One region of the Streptomyces malachitofuscus genome, then DNA from elsewhere that is predicted to be linked to it. Evidence: riboswitches for the same ligand, from Rfam matches in the RefSeq annotation. Region 1 holds a riboswitch; the other holds the start of a gene.
What was found. A riboswitch is a leader RNA that binds a small molecule or an ion and turns the genes downstream of it on or off. The one in region 1 is predicted to bind cyclic di-AMP.
Positions count from the first base shown of each region.

Region 1 (9,570 bases):
CACAGGACGCAGAAGGTGCGTCGGAAGATTGGCCTCGGCCCCACTCCCCCGCCCGGCCTCCGCCCCGGAGACGGACTCCACACCCCGCGTCGGCACAGCGCCAGGCGTCGGCTCCGAGCCCCGGCCGGACTCCGACCGCCCCCCAGGCACCGGTCCCGGCACGGGCAGCGAGCCCGGAAGGGGACCGGCACCCCGCGCAGGCTCCGCTCCCCGCACGGACTCCGGTCCCGGCACGGGCTCCACACCCCGCACCGGCCCAGCGTCAGGCGTCGGCTGTGGGCCGTGTTGTGGGGTCCGGTTTCCGACCGGACCGATCGGTGCCGGGCGGCTCGTGAAATGGCTGGAGCCGTCCGGGTCGACCTGGAGGGGGACGACGTAGCCGATGCGTTCGTCGTGCACGGTGGCCAGGACCGCGTGCCCGGAGGCGATGGCGATGCGGTGGAGGCGGTTCAGCACCGCCTGCTGGATCTCCTCACCGGGCCCCGCGATCACCGTCACACCGCCGACCGACGCCCCGCCCGTACCGGCCCCGCCGGGGACGGGGACATGAACGTCGATCGGCATCGCCGCAAGGTTCGCCGCATGCGCGGCCTGCTGCTGTTCCCGCTTCTTCTCGCGGCTGAGTCGAGACATCGTCCCCTCATTCGGGTCGTACCACCTACCGTCGAGTCTGTCCGCTCGCCCGCGCTTCTCACGTCACCGCGTTGTCACAGGCTCGTCCCAACGACCGTCCCCGCCGGTTCCCCGTCCCCCCGGCGGCATGAAGATCGAGGTGGCGAGCAGGAGAGGGGGCATGCGGACAGGCATGCGACAGGGACCGGAGATCTGGATCCGAGGGCCGGTGACGGCACCGGAGGCGGAGGCGGCTCCGCCGGAGCCCGCCCCCGCACAGGCGACGGCCCGGCGCTTCTCCTGGGTGGGTCTGCACGGCGGTGCCGGCGTCTCGACACTCGCCGCGGTCTACGGCGGACACGACAGCGGACGCGTCTGGCCCGGCCCCGCAGATCCGCGGTCGGTGCTCCTCGTCGCCCGGACGCACGCCGCCGGACTGGACGCGGTCGTCCCGGCCGCCGAGGTGTTCCGGCGCGGAGAGGCACCCCAAGGGCTCGACCTGGATGCCGTGGTCCTGGTGGCGGACGCGCCGGGACGGCTGCCGCGTCCCCTGGCCCACCGGATCCGGCTGATCGAATCGATGATCGACGTGTACCGCGTGCCCTGGGTGCCCGAGTGGCGGCTGGGCGACCTGAGCGGCCGGCCGCCCCGCGAGACGGAGCCGCTGGCCCGTCTGACGGGCGCGTCGCGCTGAACGGGGACGGTGTCGAGGAGATCGCCTCCGCCGTCCGCGCGCGGCGACGGCGGGCCGTGGAGGTGGTCGCGGGGGCGCTGGAGGGGATCGCGGAGGCCGATCCGAAACTGTGCGCGTTCCTCGAGGTGTGGGGCGAGGCGGCGCTGCGGCAGGCGGACGAGGTGGACGCGCGGGTCGCCGCCGGGGAGCCGCTGCCGCTGGCCGGGGTGCCGGTCGCGGTCAAGGGGCGGCGCGGTGCGGTCGCGGCCGGACCGCTGCTCGCGGCCGGTTGTGTCGCGGTGGGCGCCACCTCGGTACCCGGGCCGGGCACTCCCTGGCAGACATGGGGGCTCGGGGCGCACGGCCGTACCGTCAATCCGTGGCGGGCGGACCGCACGCCGGGCGGTTCCTCGGCCGGGTCGGCGGTCGCCGTGGCGGCCGGGCTGGTGCCGCTGGCGACGGGCAGTGACGGCGCGGGCTCGGTGCGGATCCCGGCGGCGTGGTGCGGGGTCGTCGGGCTGAAGGTCACGGGCGGCCGGCTCCCCTCGCCCGACCGTACGGGTCTCGCGGCGCCGGGGGTCCTCGCCCGCACGGCCTCGGACGCGACGGCGTGGTGGCGGGTGATGTCGGGCCGGCCCGCTCCGGCCGGGCCCCCCGTGACCTTCCCCGTCGCCGCCGTCTGGTCCCCCGACCTCGGCTTCGCCGTGCCCGACCCGGAACCCGTCGCCCTGGCCCGGGCGGCGGTCGGCCGGCTCGTCGACGCGGGGGTCGTGCGGCTGGTGCGGTCGTCTCCGCCACTGCGGCTCCTCGACCCCGCGCCGGCCTGGTTCGCCCTGCGCACCCCCGGCGCCGACCTCACCGACGCCCACCGCGTCCGCGCCGGGAACAACGCCCGCCTGGCGGCCCTCTTCGCCCGCACCCCCCTGCTGCTCACCCCCACGACACCCACGCAACCGCACGGTCACGACGGCCCCGGCGACGTCTACTCGACCGCGCTCACCTGGGCGTTCAACGTCAGCGGTCACCCCGCGTCAAGCCTTGCGGCCGGATTCGGCGCCGACGGCTGTCCGGCAGGGCTCCACCTGGTGGCGCCGCACGGACGGGAGGAGGTGCTGCTCGCCGTGGCGCGGGAGGCGGAGCGGCGCGGGGCCGTCGGCTGAAGTCACCCTTGGCGAATTGCTTGCATGCGCATATGATGCACATGCTTATTACTGGCGTACGCCGAGCATCTGGGGATGATCATGACTCGTCGTTTTCTCTTCGTCCTGGGCAGTGCCCGCCCCGACGGCAACACCGAACTGCTGGCCCGCCGGGCCGCCGAACAGCTGCCCCCGGACGTGGAGCAGCAGTGGATCGACCTCACCGCCCACCCCGTCCCCGACTTCGAGGACCTGCGCCACGACAACGACCACGTCCGCCCCACCGAAGGCGCCGTGGCCCTGCTCCTCGACGCGACACTGGCCGCGACCGACGTGGTCATCGCCTCGCCGCTGTACTGGTACTCGCTGTCCGCGCAGACCAAGCGCTACCTCGACCACTGGTCGGGCTGGCTGCGCACCCCGGGACTGGACTTCAAGGCGGCCATGGCGGGGCGCACCCTGTGGGGCGTCACCGCGCTCGCACACGAGGAGCCGGAGGTCGCCGACCCGCTGGTGGGCACCCTGAACAACTCGGCCGCGTACATGGGGATGCGGTTCGGCGGGGTGCTGCTCGGCAACGGCAGCAAGCCGGGTGACGTACTGAGGGACACCGAGGCGCTGACCCGGGCCAAGACGTTCTTCGCGCGGGAGGCACCGCTCGCCCGCTTCCCCTACGAGGCCGGCTGACGCGCTCCTAGGCGGTGATGTCCTTCGACGTGAACCTCGCCCACGCCGCCGAGCCGAACACGGCCGCGTAGAGGGCCTGGAGGCCCAGGTTCTTCGTCAGGTCGTCCCAGTAGACCGGCTCGCGCATCAGGTCGGCGAAGGACAGCCAGTAGTGGGAGAAGAGATAGGGGTGCAGGGCGTGCAGCTGGGGGATCTGGTCGAGGATCTGGACCGTGATCAGCAGCCCGACCGTGGTCGCCATCGCCGCGATGCCGCTGTTGGTCAGCGTGGAGACGAAGAGGCCGAGCGCCGCCACGCCGATCAGTGACACGGCGACGACCAGGGCGATGAGCAGGGCTCTGGCCAGGCCCTCGCCGAAGCCGATGCGGGTGCCCGAGATGGTCGTGAGGTCGCCCAGCGGGAACAGCAGCGCGCCGACGAGCAGCGCCGAGACGGCGACCACCAGGGTGGCGACCAGACAGAAGGCCATGACCGTCGCGTACTTGGTGAGCAGCAGACGGGTCCGGCCCGCGGGGGCGACCAGGAGGTAGCGCAGCGTCCCGGCGTTCGCCTCGCCGGCGAGGGCGTCGCCCGCGACCACCCCGATCGCCATGGGCAGGAAGAACGGCAGGGTGGCGGCGAGCGCGGTGAAGACCAGGAACAGTCCGTTGTTGGTGATCTGCGAGATGAACGCCGGGCCGCCGCCTCCGCCGCCCCCGTGCCCGGCCGGCGAGCCGTCGCCGGTCTCGATCCGCACGGCGATGCCGACGAGGACCGGCACGGCCGCCAGCACCCCGAGCAGGGCCAGGGTGCGCCAGCGCCGGAACGTGGTGAGCAGCTCGCTGCGGAACAGGCCGAGGGTCCACAGCGGGCTCGCCTTCCGCACCGCTTCAGCCCGCGACATCGAACCCCTCCCCGGTCAGTGCCACGAACGCGTCCTCCAGCGAGGCCCGTTCGACCCCGAACCCGCGGACCCGGACACCGGCGGTGACCAGGGCCGCGTTCACCTCGGCGAGGTCGCGCTCGGGCGCCTCGCCGGTCACCCGGTCCTCCGCCACGACGACATCGGCGACTCCCTGCTCCTTCAGCACCCGGGCGGCGTCCGCCGGGTCCGCAGTGGTCACCACCAGCCGGCCGCGGGCGCCCGCGGCCAGGTCGGCGACCGGGCCCTGGGTGATCAGCCGGCCCTGGGCCATCACGGCGGCGTGCGTGCACACCTGCTCGATCTCGTCGAGGAGGTGGGAGGAGAGGAAGACGGTCGTGCCGTCCGAGGCCAGCTCGCGGATCAGTGTGCGGATCTCCCGCATGCCCTGCGGGTCGAGGCCGTTGGTCGGCTCGTCCAGGACGAGCAGCCGGCGCGGCTGGAGCAGCGCGGCCGCGAGACCGAGGCGCTGCTTCATGCCGAGGGAGTACGCCTTCGCCTTCTTGCCCGCGGCGGCCGTGAGGCCCACCCGGTCCAGTGCGGCGGCCACGCGGGCGCGCCGGGTGCGCGGATCGGCGGTGGGATCGGCGGCGTCGTAGCGCAGCAGGTTGTCCCGGCCGGAGAGGAAGCCGTAGAGGGCGGGGCCCTCGATGAGGGCCCCGACGTGGGGCAGGACGGCGCGCGCGGAGCGCGGCATGGGCCGCCCCAGGACGTGCGCCGTGCCGGAGGTCGGCTCGATCAGCCCCATCAGCATGCGGATGGTGGTGGTCTTGCCCGAGCCGTTGGGGCCGAGGAAGCCGAAGACGCTGCCCGCCGGGACGGTCAGCCGCAGACCGTCGACGGCGAGCTGTCCGCCGCGGTAGCGCTTGGTGAGCGCGCGGGTGGTGATGACTCCCTCACCCGCGTGCTCCCCGTCCGGCTCGCCGGCGGACGCCTCTGCCATCGGCTCCCTCGTTCCCTGTCCTGTCGTACGGTTGTGCGGCCTACTTCCCCGCGTCGGCCGCCTTCACGAGCGCGTCCTTGGTGACGGTGCCCACGTAGACCTTGCCGTCCTCGGTGATCAGGGCGTTGACCAGGCGGGTGCTGAACACCGTGCCGGTGCCGAAGTCGCCCTTGACCTGGTCGCCGAGCGAGCCGAGGAAGCCGCCGAGGTCACCGCCGGCCTCACCGGTGGGCAGGCCGCCCTCGCTGCCGGTGTCGAAGGTGGCGATGGAGTTCCAGCCCTCGCCGAGCATCTTCAGCCCGTCGAGGCCCTTGGCCAGGTCCTCCTCCGACTTGGGGGCCCGCTCCGGCTTTCCGGGGTGCTCCCGGCCGTGGTCGAGTGCGTCGTCCTCGGTCACCTCGGCGCCCTTGGGCGGGGTGAACTCGAAGGTCGACGCGGCCGGCCGGTCGAAGCTCACCTTGGTGAAGCCGACGTCCACGACGGCCGCGCCGCCGCTCGACGGGGTGAGCGTGAACTTCAGCGGCATACCGGTCTTGTGGTCGACCGCGATACTGATCGCGCCGACCGTGGAGCCGGACTGCTTGGGCTCGACGACCAGCTTGTAGGCGTCCCGGCCGGCCACCTGGGCGGTGCCGTCGACGGTCACGGACGTGGTGTCGTCGACCGACTTCAGCGCCTCCTCGGCGAAGTCCTTCGGGGTGGCCGGGGGCTGCTGCTCCCGCTCCTCGCCGGACGTGTCGACGGTGGCGTGGTAGACCGCGTTGGACCCGCTGTCGTAGCCCCAGAGGTCCTCGCCGTTGCGGATCAGGCTGTACTCGGCGGCGTCCTCGAGGAGCGACACCTTCTGCCGGTCGGGGCCGTCGGCGGCGACCCGCAGCGTGTGCGTGCCGGACGCCAGTTCGGTGAGCTTGGCGGACGGGTCGGCCGAGGAGCCGCCCTCCTCGCCCTGCCCCATCGCGCCGGACGCGATGCTGTTCTCCAGGCCGCCGAGGTTCGGCAGTCCGAGGTCCGTGGTGATCTTCACGGTGCCGGACAGCTGCTCGACGTCCGACTTCGCGATCTTCTCGATGAGCTGCGCAGCGGTGATCTCCGGCAGGTCGGGGTCGCCGGAGCTGGCGATCGCGGGGACGAGCCCGATGGTCGCGGCCGCCACTCCCATCACCGTGACCGGGACGACGTACCGCGCGGCCCTGCGCCGCCCCGTGCGCGGCTCGTCGACCTCCTCCGCGGCCGTCGTGTTCTCGGATTCGTACGGTGCCATGTGTGCCCTCCGTGGTCGGCGGCGGCTTCCGTCTCGTGTCCTCGCACCAGTTTCACCCTGAGCCGCCATTCTCACCCGAACCGGTGAGAAGTGGTGTTGTCCGTCGTGGTCCATCTGACCAAATCCCGCACGCGGAAGCGTCAGACCCCGGACGCAACTCCGTGTACTGCTCCGGTATGACACGCGAGGTGGTTTTCTCCCCCGACCAGTAGGGGGCGCGGGGGAGTTCGGGCCCGGCCGGGCTCAGCCGGCGCGGTGCACCACCGCGTCGCACAGCTGCACGAGTGCCGCCTTCGCCTCGCACTCCCGCAGCGGGGCCAGCGCGGCGCGCGCCTCCTCGGCGTACCGCACGGTGTCCCGGCGGGCCTGCTCGAGCGCGGGGTGCGCGCGCAGCAGCCGCAGCGCCTCGGCGTGCCGGGCGTCGTCGGTGAGGTCGGAGTCCAGCAGCTCGCACAGGGCGATGTCCTCGGCCAGTCCCAGCCGGGCCGCCCGCTCGCGCAGCCGCAGCACGGGCAGCGTGGCGATGCCCTCGCGCAGGTCGGTGCCGGGGGTCTTGCCGGACTCGCTGGAGTCGGAGGCGATGTCCAGGACGTCGTCGGCGAGCTGGAAGGCGACGCCGAGCCGCTCGCCGTACTGGGTGAGCACGTCCACGACCGTCTCGTCGGCGCCGGACATCATCGCGCCGAAGCGGCAGGAGACGGCGACCAGCGATCCGGTCTTGCCGCCGAGCACGTCCAGATAGTGGTCGACGGGGTCGCGGCCGTCCTGCGGTCCCGCGGTCTCCAGGATCTGCCCGGTGACCAGCCGTTCGAACGCCTCGGCCTGCACCCGCACGGCCTCCGGTCCGAGGTCGGCCAGGATGTGCGAGGCCCGGGCGAAGAGGAAGTCACCGGTGAGGACCGCGACGGAGTTGCCCCAGCGGGCGTTCGCACTGTCGACACCGCGCCGGACATCGGCCTCGTCCATGACGTCGTCGTGGTAGAGCGTGGCCAGGTGGGTGAGCTCCACGACCACGGCGGACGGCACGATGCCGGGCGCGTAGGGGTCGCCGAACTGGGCGGCGAGCATCACCAGCAGCGGACGGAACCGCTTGCCGCCGGCCCGCACCAGATGCTGGGCGGCACCGGTGATGAAGGGGACCTCACTCTTGGTGGCCTCGATCAGCCCTTCCTCGACAGCCGTCATTCCGGCCTGGACATCGGCTTCCAGAGCCTGGTCCCGCACGCTCAGCCCGAACGGCCCGACGACGGTCACGAGGGGTCTCCTGTCTGCTGGTGTCCACTGGCGGTTACACGGAATGTCGATAGGTCGCTGCCATCACTCAAGTCAGCGTATCCGGTCACGTTTCGATCACCGCCAGCACCCGGGGTTACCGGCAGGGCGGTACCGGATCGGGAGCGGAGCGCTTTTGATCGGTTGATAACAACGGACAATGGCCTCTTTCCCGGACGTAACACCCTGCCAATCATCCTGCCCGGCCGTCCGTCCGATTTGCCGTTATTAGCAAGTGAATTCCTCTTGGCGGTAAATGCTCTCGGGCTCCGTGACCAGTGAAGTGAGTCACGCGCCGCCCGCCGGGTCCACCGGCCCACCCGAAGGGCGTTCCCCCTTCCCCCTGAACCGAGTTGACCCTTGGCACCCGCAAAGGATCAAGCGCCCCAAATCGCCCGATCCAAGATCAAAGGGCTGATTGTGTGATCCCCGTACTTGTTCCCCCCATGTGCTCTCGCATACGTTCCGGGCCTGCCGGGCGGACGCCGAATCCTGCCACCGCCCGCATCACACCCACCGACGAACTCACGCACGGCAGGAGCGGGGGACCCAGGTAAGCCGCCGGGCCGGCCACGCGCCGGAACGGCTAGGGGTGAAGCCATGCCTTCGGAGCATGGCCGGGCACTCTCCCGCCCGAATCCGACAGCTCACCTCGCAGGCGTAGGAGAGGAACCCAGACATGTCCGTTTCCGGTCAGCTCCGTCGCTTCGGCACCCGCCGCCTCGCCCGCTCCCTCGCCGTCGCCGGCACCGGCGTCGCCGTGGTCGCCCTCCCGCTGTTCGGCGCCACCACCGCCTCCGCGGCCACCACGACGGCCACCACGACCGCCGCTTCCACGACGGTGTACGCGGACAACCTCGACGGCTGGATCCGCGAGTCGCTGGACATCATGGCGCAGCAGGGCATCCCGGGCTCCTACGACGCCATCCACCGCAACATCATGCGCGAGTCCTCCGGCAACCCGGCCGCCATCAACCTCTGGGACTCCAACGCCGCCAAGGGCACCCCGTCGAAGGGCCTGCTGCAGGTCATCGACCCGACCTTCCAGGCCTACCACGTGCCCGGCACCGCCTTCGACCCGTTCGACCCGGTCGCGAACATCACGGCGGCCTGCAACTACGCCGCCGACCGCTACGGCTCGATCGACAACGTCTTCGGCGCGTACTGAGCCGACCGCTGACGGCCGAGCACGGCCGGCCCACCGAACAGTCGCTCGAGGACGACGGCCACGCCGTCGTCCTCGTTCGACGTGGTGACCTCGTCGGCCACCGCCTTCAGCTCCGGGTGCGCGTTGGCCATGGCGACGCCGTGCGCCGCCCAGTCGAACATGGGGATGTCGTTGGGCATGTCCCCGAAGGCGATCGTCCGGTCCGGGCCCAGCCCCAGGTGCTCGGCGGCCAGCGCCAGTCCGCTCGCCTTGGTCACCCCGCACGGCTGGAGCTCCACGGTGCCCGGTCCCGACATGGTGACCGTCGCCAGCGAACCGACCACCGCGCGCGCCGCCGCCGCCAACGCGTCGTCGGACAGCCGCGGGTGGCGCAGCAGCACCTTGCTGATCGGCCGCTCCCACAGATCACGCCGCCGCTCGACCCGCACCGCGGGCAGCGTCGGGTGCGGCATCAGATAGCCCGGCTCGATCAGCGTCAGCCCGTCGACCCCGTCCTGGTCGACCGCGGCGTACACCTCCCCCACCTCGGCCTCGATCTTGCCGAGGGCGGTCTCCGCCAGTTCCCGGTCCAGCGTGACGGACCACAGCAGCCGGTCCGCGCCGGCGTCGTACACCTGCGCGCCCTGGCCGCACACCGCGAGCCCCGTGGAGCCGAGATCGTCCAGGAGCGGCCGCACCCTGGGGGCGGGACGCCCCGTCACCACGAGGTGCCGGGCACCGGCCCGCTCCACCCGCGCGAGGGCGGCGAGGGAGCGGTCGGACAGGGTGTCGTCGCCGCGCAGCAGCGTCCCGTCCAGGTCGGTGGCGATGAGTGAAAAAGCGGTGGGTGCGGCCATGATCAGAGAATACGGACAACGCGACCGTCCGATTCACCATGCCCGTTTCCGCTCGCTTTAGGTGCGGTTCCCCTTCCG
Region 1 covers NZ_JBVIGA010000042.1:37,714-47,283, reverse strand. The annotation lists gene ACZ44S_RS37115 (tetratricopeptide repeat protein) at 1-633, opposite strand, end outside; gene ACZ44S_RS37110 (DUF6668 family protein) at 806-1,306, shown strand; gene ACZ44S_RS37105 (amidase family protein) at 1,363-2,445, shown strand; gene ACZ44S_RS37100 (flavodoxin family protein) at 2,527-3,111, shown strand; gene ACZ44S_RS37095 (ABC transporter permease) at 3,119-3,994, opposite strand; gene ACZ44S_RS37090 (ATP-binding cassette domain-containing protein) at 3,981-4,955, opposite strand; gene ACZ44S_RS37085 (LolA family protein) at 4,996-6,216, opposite strand; gene ACZ44S_RS37080 (polyprenyl synthetase family protein) at 6,460-7,470, opposite strand; cyclic di-AMP (ydaO/yuaA leader) riboswitch at 7,996-8,164, shown strand; gene ACZ44S_RS37075 (transglycosylase SLT domain-containing protein) at 8,168-8,656, shown strand; gene ACZ44S_RS37070 (HAD family hydrolase) at 8,620-9,492, opposite strand.

Region 2 (9,570 bases), on a different contig from region 1:
CATGGCCATGCCGTGGTAGCCACGGTGCATGTACCAGGCGAGCCGGCCCTTGAGCTTGATCTTCATCTTGCCCATGACGATCATCGCCACGCCCTTGTGGAGGCCGAGGCCCGCCACCGCGCCCTTGTTGGCGTGGCTGTACTCCTTCTGCGGGAAGCCCCGCATGCCGGAGATCACGTTGTCGCCGAGGACCTTGGCCTGACGCAGCGCGTGCTGGGCGTTCGGCGGGCACCAGGCGTTCTCGTTGCCGGCCTTGCGGCCCACGAGGTCCGGAACCTGGGCGTTGTCGCCCGCGGCCCAGATGTAGTCCGTGCCCTTGACCTGGAGGGTCGGCTCGGTGTCGACGTGACCGCGCGGACCGAGCGGCAGGCCGAAGCGGGCCAGCGCCGGGTTCGGCTTGACGCCCGCCGTCCACACGATGGTGTTGGAGTCGACCTCGAGGCCGTTCTTCAGCACCACGTGGCCGTCGACGCAGGAGTCCATCGACGTGGACAGGTAGACCTCGACGCCGCGGCTCTCGAGGTGCTCCTTGCCGTACTTGCCGAGCTTGGGGCCGACCTCGGGGAGGATCTTGTCGGCGGCGTCGACGAGGACGAAGCGCATGTCCTCGCGGGACACGTTGGTGTAGTACTTGGCCGCGTCCCGGGCCATGTCCTCGACCTCACCGATGGTCTCCGCACCGGCGAAGCCGCCGCCCACGAAGACGAAGGTGAGCGCCTTGCGCCGGATCTCCTCGTCCGTGGTGGAGTCGGCCTTGTCGAGCTGCTCGAGGACGTGGTTGCGCAGGCCGATGGCCTCCTCGATGCCCTTCATGCCGATGCCCTGCTCGGCGAGGCCGGGGATCGGGAAGGTGCGGGAGACCGCGCCCATCGCGATGACCAGGTAGTCGAAGGGCAGCTCGTACGCCTCGCCGACCAGCGGGGCGATCGTGGCGACCTTGCGGTCCTGGTCGATGGTGGTGACCCGGCCGGTGAGGACCTCCGCCTTGGGGAGCACGCGTCGCAGCGGGACGACGACATGCCGCGGGGAGATGCTGCCGGCGGCGGCTTCGGGGAGGAAGGGCTGGTAGGTCATGTACGACCGCGGGTCGACGACGGTGACGGTCGCCTCGCCGTAACGCATCTTCTTCTGGATGCGCCGAGCTGCGTACAGGCCTACGTACCCACCGCCTACTACGAGGATCCTGGGACGCTCCGTGGTGCTCATGCCATCGAGTATCCACCCGTCTCAGGGGGGTACCTCGTGCGCCCCTTCACAAGCTCCGACAGGGCCTGTGCTACCATCCCGCGCTTCTTGATCCAGATCACAGTTCCGATCGGGAACCGGAGCATCACACGGGGCGTTGTCAATGGCGCGTGAGCTGCCTCTCTGTCGGTTCGCGGCGGGTGTGAGGCCGGTCGGCCGGTCCGCGCCGCGCTCGCCCGCGAGACGCTCCGCATCACCTTCTGAACGTGTTCAAAGGGGTGTTGAGGGCCCGGACGGGTCAACCGGACCCACTTCTTCGTTCCGCCGGGGCCAATTCCTTGTGAAGAACTTCACGAACTTTCCGGGCCGACCCCTCCCCGGGGGGCCCGCGAGGGCCCCCGAGCGTCGCTCAAACGCTATCCCGACTGCTCAGCGGAGTGCTACTGGTCAGTAGCAAAGGAGACCTAGGCCACGGACCAGGCGATGCCGTCGAGGATGTCGTGCTCCGACACCACGACCTCCTCGGCACCGATCCGCTCCATGATCGCGAGCAGTACGAGGGCCCCGGCACCGATCACGTCGACCCGGCCGGGATGCATGGAGGGCACCTCGGCGCGCTCGGCGTGGGTGGAGCGCAGCAGCCACTCGGTGATCTCGCGGACCCGGTCCCGGGAGACGCGGGAGTGGTGGATGGCCGCCGAGTCGTACTCGGGCAGGTCCTGGGCGATCGCCGACACGGTCGTGACCGAGCCCGCCAGGCCGACCAGCGTGTGCGCCTCGCGCAGCGGGACCGTCTCCTCGGCCCGGTCGAGGGCGGCCTCGATGTCCGCGCGCATCGCCGCGAGCTGCTCCTGGGTGGGCGGGTCGGTCACGGCCCCGTCGTGCACCAGGTGCCGCTCGGTCATCCGGACGCAGCCCACGTCCACGGAGCGGGCGGCGCGTACGTGGTCGTCGCCGACGACGAACTCGGTCGAGCCGCCGCCGATGTCCACCACCAGGAACGGACGGTGCAGGTCGGCCCGGCCGGTCAGCTCCTTGGTGGCGCCGGTGAAGGAGAACTCGGCCTCCTGGTCGCCGGTGATGACCTCGGGTTCCACGCCCAGGATGTCCAGCACCCCGCGCACGAACTCGTCGCGGTTCTCGGCGTCGCGGGAGGCGGAGGTGGCGACGAAGCGCAGGCGCGCCGAGGCGCCGTGCTTCTCCACAATCTCCGCGTACTCGCGGCAGGCGGCGAAGGTGCGCTCCAGCGCCTCGGGCGCCAGCCGGCCCGTGCGGTCGACGCCCTGGCCGAGCCGCACGATCGTCATCCGCCGGTCCAGCTCGGTGAGTTCACCGGTCACCGGGTCGGCGTCGGCCACCAGCAGACGGATGGAGTTCGTACCGCAGTCGATGGCGGCGACCCGGGTCACTGGGCGTCCTCCTTCTCCGTACCGGCCTCGGGGAGTGTCACGCAGGGGCCCTTGCTCCACCACTGCGGCAGCATCGCCAGCGCCTCGTCGCCCAGCGGGTTGACGCCGGGGCCGGCGGCCAGCGAGTGGGCGACCAGGACGTGCAGGCACTTCACCCGGTCCGGCATGCCGCCCGCGCTCGGGAAGTTCCTCAGCTCCTCGATCTCGTCGCGGCGCCGGATGTAGTCCTCGTGCGCCGCCCGGTACGCGGCCGCCAGCTCCGGGTCGGTGCCCAGCCGCTCCGTCATCTCCTTCATCACGCCGTTCGCCTCCAGCGTGCCGATCGCGGAGTTCGCCTTCGGACACGTCAGGTAGTACAGCGTCGGGAACGGGGTGCCGTCGGGCAGCCTCGGCGCGGTCTCCACGACGTCCGGCTGACCGCAGGGACAGCGGTGCGCGATGGCGCGCAGCCCGCGCGGGGGCCGGCCGAGCTGCTGCTTGAAGGCCTCGACGTCCGCGTCGGTGGGCTCGGTGCGCGGGGTCGTGGGCGGAGGGGTTTCCATACGTGTCTCTTCTACGGCTTTCTGCAAAGGGTCACTGGACTGCGGCGTCGGACTTGTCGACGCCGTCCCAGACGTTCGAGTACCAGGGGCGGTCGGCCGCCTCGAGGTCGGTGCGCGACTTCTCGGCCGCGTCCGGGTCGACGACGATGTAGCCGGTCTCGCCGGGCATGACGTAGTGCAGGCGCCGGCGGATCTCCTGCTCGGCGTAGGCGTCGTCCTGCCAGCGCGCCTTCATGTCGCGCAGCCGCTCGACCCGCTGACGGGTCTCGTCCTGCTCCTGCTGGAGGTCGGCGATGTCGGCCCGCTGGGAGACGTACTGCCGCATGGGGTAGGCGAGGGCCACGACCAGCGAGCAGACCACCAGGGCGAGCAGCGCCGCCCTTCCGGTCAGCCGGGAGCGGCGGGCCTGCCGCCTGGTCTGCGAGCGGTAGACCCGGGCGGCGGTCTGCTCGCCGATCAGCCGGATCCTGGTCGCGGTGGAGAAACGGTCCCGCCCGGTCACGGAGTCGCGCTCCGCATCCACGCGCCGGCGCCCTGACGTACCGGCCGGGGGTCCGGGGGTTGCCCCCCGGGACAGCACAGCACCGCCATGATCCCGCCTCCCGTTCACCGTCCTACGCGCGTACGTCCCCGCACACGGTACGGGACCGCGTACGGGGACGTACGTACGACGCTGCCTGCGAACGGGCGCTCAGCCCTCGGAGCGGAACCGCGGGAAGGCGCTGCGGCCGGCGTACACCGCGGCGTCGTCGAGGATCTCCTCGATGCGCAGCAGCTGGTTGTACTTGGCGACGCGCTCGGAGCGGGCCGGGGCGCCGGTCTTGATCTGGCCGCAGTTGGTGGCGACGGCCAGGTCGGCGATGGTGACGTCCTCGGTCTCGCCGGAGCGGTGGGACATCATGCACTTGAAGCCGTTGCGCTGGGCCAGCTCGACGGCGTCCAGGGTCTCGGTCAGCGAGCCGATCTGGTTGACCTTGACCAGCAGGGCGTTGGCGGCGCCCTCCTCGATGCCGCGGGCGAGGCGCTCGGGGTTGGTGACGAACAGGTCGTCGCCGACGAGCTGGACCTTGTCACCGAGCTTGGCGGTGATGGTCTTCCAGCCCTCCCAGTCGTCCTCGAACAGCGGGTCCTCGATGGAGACGAGCGGGTACGCCTCGACGAGCTCGGCGTAGTACTCGGTCATCTCGGCGGCCGAGCGCTCCTTGCCCTCGAAGGTGTAGGAGCCGTCCTTGTAGAACTCGGACGCGGCGACGTCCAGCGCGAGGGCGATCTGCTCGCCGGGGGTGTAGCCGGCCTCCTTGACGGCCTCGAGGATCAGGTCGAGGGCCTCACGGTTGGAGCCGAGGTTGGGGGCGAAGCCGCCCTCGTCGCCGAGGCCGGTGGCCAGGCCCTTGCTCTTCAGGACCTTCTTCAGCGTGTGGTAGACCTCGGTGCCCCAGCGCAGGGCCTCGGAGAAGGACTCCGCGCCGATCGGGGCGATCATGAACTCCTGGATGTCCACGTTGGAGTCGGCGTGCGAGCCGCCGTTCAGGATGTTCATCATCGGCACCGGCAGCAGGTGCGCGTTCGGACCGCCCAGGTAGCGGAAGAGCGGGAGGTCGGAGGCCTCGGAGGCGGCGTGGGCGACGGCGAGCGAGACGCCGAGGATGGCGTTGGCGCCGAGGGAGCCCTTGTTGTCGGTGGCGTCCAGGTCGAACATCGCCTGGTCGATCAGACGCTGTTCGGTGGCGTCGTAGCCGACGAGCTCCGGGCCGATCTGCTCGATGACGGCCAGGACGGCCTTCTCGACGCCCTTGCCCAGGTAACGGTTGGCATCGCCGTCACGGAGTTCGATGGCCTCGAAGGCGCCGGTGGAGGCGCCGGACGGGACGGCGGCACGACCCGTGCTGCCGTCGTCGAGGCCGACCTCGACCTCGACCGTGGGGTTGCCTCGGGAGTCCAGGATTTCCCGGGCTACGACGACGTCGATGGACGGCACGAGCATCTCCTTCTTGGATGTGACGCGGGTGAGCAAGGCCACGGGGGTCTTGCGAGACCGAGCCTAACCGGCTCCGGGCGATCGGCCATCCGGCCGCCCACCCCATGGACAGAACCGAGCGTAAATTGTTTCCGTACGGAACAAAGACGGTTCCGGAAACCGTGACCGGAAAGTGCCCGTGCATGACCCCGCCCCGGTGCGTACGGGGGAAGACGCACCGGGGCGGGGAGCCCGTGGGGACGGGGAGGGACCTGCTGCTTTCCCTTACTTCAGGTGCAGCTGCTGGCCCGGGTAGATCAGGTCGGCGTCCTGGACGATGTCGTCGTTCAGCTTGAACAGCTTCGCCCAGCCGCCCTCGACGTCGTGCTCCTCGGCGATGGAGCTGAGGGTGTCACCCTTGACGACCTTGTACTCGCCGTCGCCCTTCTCGACCTTCTTGCCGGTGGGGGTGGTGACGGTCTTCTTCTCGGCCTTCGGCTCGGCCTGCTTCTCGGCGGCCGGGCGCTCGGCGGAGCGGGAGGCCTTCTGCTCGGTCTCGCGGGGCTGGGTGCTCTGCGCGGAGCCGGCCGAGTCGCCGGCGGAGGAGCCGGTGTAGGCGGCGTTGGACAGACCCTTGCCGCAGACCGGCCAGGCACCCTTGCCCTGGCCCGCCAGGACCTTCTCGGCGATCTCGATCTGCTGGGCCTTGGTGGCCTGGTCGGCGCTGGCGGCGTACTTCGTGCCGCCGTAGCCGGCCCAGGTGGAGGCGGAGAACTGCAGACCGCCGTAGTAACCGTTGCCGGTGTTGATGGACCAGTTGCCGCCGGACTCGCACTGGGCGACGGCGTCCCACTCGGACGCGGTGGCGGCGGAGGCGCTGCCGGCCGCCATCAGCGGGGCGGCGACGGCGGCGGAGGCGACACCGGCGACGGCGATGGCGCGGGTGGCCTTGGACGGACGACGGTGCTTGCCCTTGCCGGAAAACAGCATGGATGGATCCCCTCACCGACGCCTGCGAGGTGAGCTGTCGGGTTCGGGCCGGTTGAGTTGCCCGGCCGCGTCCCTCCCGGGAGGCGGCTTCACCCCAAGCCCGAACCGGTGTCAATCACCGGAAAGGGCACTTACCTTGGGTCCCCCGCTCCTGCCTACGGCGCATGACGCGACGACTGTTCCCGTGCTGCCACTGGCAGGATTCGGCGTGGCGGCAGCCGGGGCCCGCGGTGGCGAGCGGTCACGACCGTAGACACGCGATTCGCGGAATATCAAAGACGATCACGGCTTCTGAGACCTATCTCTCACAGCCTTTAAACCGGACATTCAGCGCGAACCATGACGCCAACCGGCCCCGCGTCCGGGCGATTTCGGATGTCACTTTTCGCCCGGTTCGACCTCTACGTCAAGCTCCTGACCCGGCAGGATGTAGTCCGGGTCGGCGCCGATGAGCTGGGCGTTGACGGCGTAGAGCGCACGCCATCCGCCGTCGACCGCAAGGGAGTCGGCGATGGACGAGAGGCTGTCCCCGGTGTCCACGGTGTAGGAGCTGTCGCCGGAACCACCCCAGGCGTCGAGACCGCGCGCATGCCGGCCGGACGACTCCGAGGGGCGCTCCTCGCCCTCCTCGGCGCCGGCCCCGCGGTGGCGACCGGTGCCCTCGCCACCACTGTCCGCCGAAGGACGGTCGCTCTGCCCCGCCTTGTCCGGCTCGTCACCATCGGGCGTGGCCGAGGCGGAGGGGGAGGCGCCGGTGTCCACGCTCTCGCCGCCGTCGGCGCCACCGCCCTCGTCGCCACCTGAAGCGGCATCCGATTCGGTCGACTTGCCGTTTTCACCCGATTCGCCGTCCGCGCCCTTCGGGGTCCCCTTCTCGCCGTCCGCACCGGACGACGGGTCGGCCGTGGCCGACGGAGAGGAGGAAGCCGGCTCATCGCCGGAGTCCGGCGAGGCGGACGCGTCCGACGAGCCGGACGTACCCGTGCCGGCCGCGGGCGCGTCCTGCCCCAGGCCCGCGAGCAGGCCACAGGTGCGCCACGCTCCGACACCCTGGTCGGCGAGGATCGCCTCGGCCACGGCTATCTGCTGGCCGCGGCTGGCCTGGTCGGCGCTCGGCGCGTAGTCCAGACCGCCGTACCTCTCCCAGTCGTCCTGGGTCAACTGCAGGCCGCCGTAGTAACCGTTGCCGGTGTTCTGGCTCCAGGAGCCACCGCTCTCGCACTCGGCGATCCGGTCCCAGGTGGTGCCGTCGGCTGCGCTGGCGCTGCCGGCCCCGAGAAGAGGGATCGCGATGGCGGAGCCGGTCACTCCGGCCGCGACGAGGAGAGCCGGAGCCTGGCGGGGGCGTCGGTGCCGACCGTTCCCGGAGAGCATGCGGAGACCTTTCAACGACAGCGATGAACAGGCGCGGCGCATGGAGCCCGAGACGGAGCGCCGCACTTGATGGGTGAACGTATCGGCAGACGATCACTTGTCACAAGTTAATGCCGCGCAGATCACGTGAAGATCACAGAGTTGAGGGCGTGTCACGTTTGCGCTGGTCCGCTCGGGGTGCATGGAGCGGAGCACGGTCCGTCACTTTTGCGGAGGGGTGAATTCCACCGGAAGCGTGCGCAGTCCGCGCATGATGAGCCCGCCGCGCCACCGGAGTTCGTCCGGTTCCACCGCCGGCCGCAGGTCCGGAAGCCTGGTCAGCAGCGTGGCGAGCGCGGTCTGCCCCTCCAGCCGGGCCAGCGGGGCGCCGAGGCAGTAGTGGATGCCGTGGCCGTATCCCAGATGCTGGTTGTCGCGCCGGCCGAGATCGAGCACGTCCGGGTCGGCGAACCGGTCCGGGTCCCGGTCCGCGGCGGCGAGGACGACGAGCACCGGGTCGCCCGCCGCGATGCGCTGCCCGCCGATGGTGACCGGCTCGGTGGCGAACCGCCAGGTGGCGAGTTCCACGGGGCCGTCGTAGCGCAGGAGTTCCTCCACACCGGTCTCCAGCAGCCCGTGGTCCCCGGCGGCGAGGGCCCGTTGCAGGCGTGCGCGCTGACCGGGATGGGTGAGCAGGGCGTAGGTGCCGTTGCCGATGAGGTTCACGGTGGTCTCGAAGCCCGCGAACAGCAGGATGAACGCCATGGCGGCGGCCTCGTTCTCGGTGAGGTGCTCACCGTGGTCGGAGGCGCGGATGAGACCGGAGATGAGGTCCTCGCCGGGGGCGGGCTCGGCGGGCAGAGCCTCGCGTTTGCGGTGGATCAGCTCGGCGAGATAGCCGCGCATCTTCTTCACGGACCGGGCGACCCCGCCACGTGGTCCCCCGCCGTGACGGATCATCATGCCCGCCCAGTCCCGGAAGTCGTCCTGGTCCTCCCGCGGGACGCCGAGCAGGTCGCAGATGGCGTAGATGGGAAGGGGGAAGGCGAACTCGTGGATGAGGTCGGCGGAGCCCCGGTCCGCGAAACGGTCGATGAGTCCGTCGGTGAGCTCCTGCACGCGCGGCGCGAACTCCGCGACACGGCGCGGGGTGAACGCCTTGCTGACCAGCCGCCGCAGCCGGGTGTGGTCCGGCGGATCGATGTTCAGCAGATGCGTCATCAGCTCCGCCTGGCGCTCACCGGGGATGCCCGTCTTGCCCTTGGCGTGCGCGGGCTCGTCGTGGTGCGCGGGGTTCTTGGACAGGCGGTGGTCGGCGAGGGTCTGCTTGGCGTCCGCGTACCGCGTGACCAGCCAGGCCTCCACACCGCTGGGCAGCCGGGTCCGGTGCACGGGGGCGTGCTCACGCAGCCAGGCGTAGGCGGGGTACGGATCGGCGGCGAACTCCCAGCTGAACAACTCCGGAACGGGGCCCTGCGGGGCGGAGGGGTGGTCTGACATGCGGTGACCTCAATGGGCGTGTGCCGTGCGGCTCGGGTGGCCTGGGGCGTCGGGCGGGGGCGGAGCCCCCGGGGACGGGACGGGAAGGGCGGCGGGGGCGGAGCACCCCCTGCGGTCGGCTCGCTCAGCTGTGGTCCGCGCCACCCTCCGCACCCCGGATCGCATCGCGGTACACCCGTGCCGCCGCCCGCAACGCCGCCTCCGGATCCACCCCCGCGGCCTCCGCCCGTGCCGCCAGCGCCAGCAGCTCGTAGCCGACGCCCTCCCCCGCCGGCAACGGAACCTCCAGCCCCGCCGTCCGCGCCCGCGACGCCAGCTTCGCCGCCAGCGCCAGGGCGGGCTGTCCGAGCGGCACCCCCTCCGTCACCGAGCTGCGCCGCTTCTCCTCCGCCTTGGTCCGCAGCCAGTGCGCCTTGACGTCCTCGGGCGTGTCCGCCGTCTCCCCACCGAAGACATGCGGGTGGCGGTGGATCAGCTTGGCCACGATGCCGCCCGCCACGTCGTCGACGGAGAACGGCTCGTCCGGGTGCTCCTCGGCGATGCGGGCGTGGAAGACGACTTGGAGGAGCACGTCGCCCAGTTCCTCCCGCAGCTCGTCCCGGTCACCCTCCTCGATGGCCTCGACGAGTTCGTA
Region 2 covers NZ_JBVIGA010000018.1:122,863-132,432, reverse strand. The annotation lists gene ACZ44S_RS25370 (NAD(P)/FAD-dependent oxidoreductase) at 1-1,206, opposite strand, end outside; gene ACZ44S_RS25365 (Ppx/GppA phosphatase family protein) at 1,650-2,594, opposite strand; gene ACZ44S_RS25360 (DUF501 domain-containing protein) at 2,591-3,136, opposite strand; gene ACZ44S_RS25355 (FtsB family cell division protein) at 3,168-3,638, opposite strand; gene eno (phosphopyruvate hydratase) at 3,828-5,114, opposite strand; gene ACZ44S_RS25345 (transglycosylase family protein) at 5,379-6,083, opposite strand; cyclic di-AMP (ydaO/yuaA leader) riboswitch at 6,088-6,256, opposite strand; gene ACZ44S_RS25340 (transglycosylase family protein) at 6,462-7,457, opposite strand; gene ACZ44S_RS25335 (cytochrome P450 family protein) at 7,659-8,936, opposite strand; gene ACZ44S_RS25330 (nucleoside triphosphate pyrophosphohydrolase) at 9,061-9,570, opposite strand, start outside.
Region 2: linked by a shared signal. The riboswitch ahead of ACZ44S_RS25345 (transglycosylase family protein) and the one ahead of ACZ44S_RS37075 (transglycosylase SLT domain-containing protein) in region 1 are both predicted to bind cyclic di-AMP.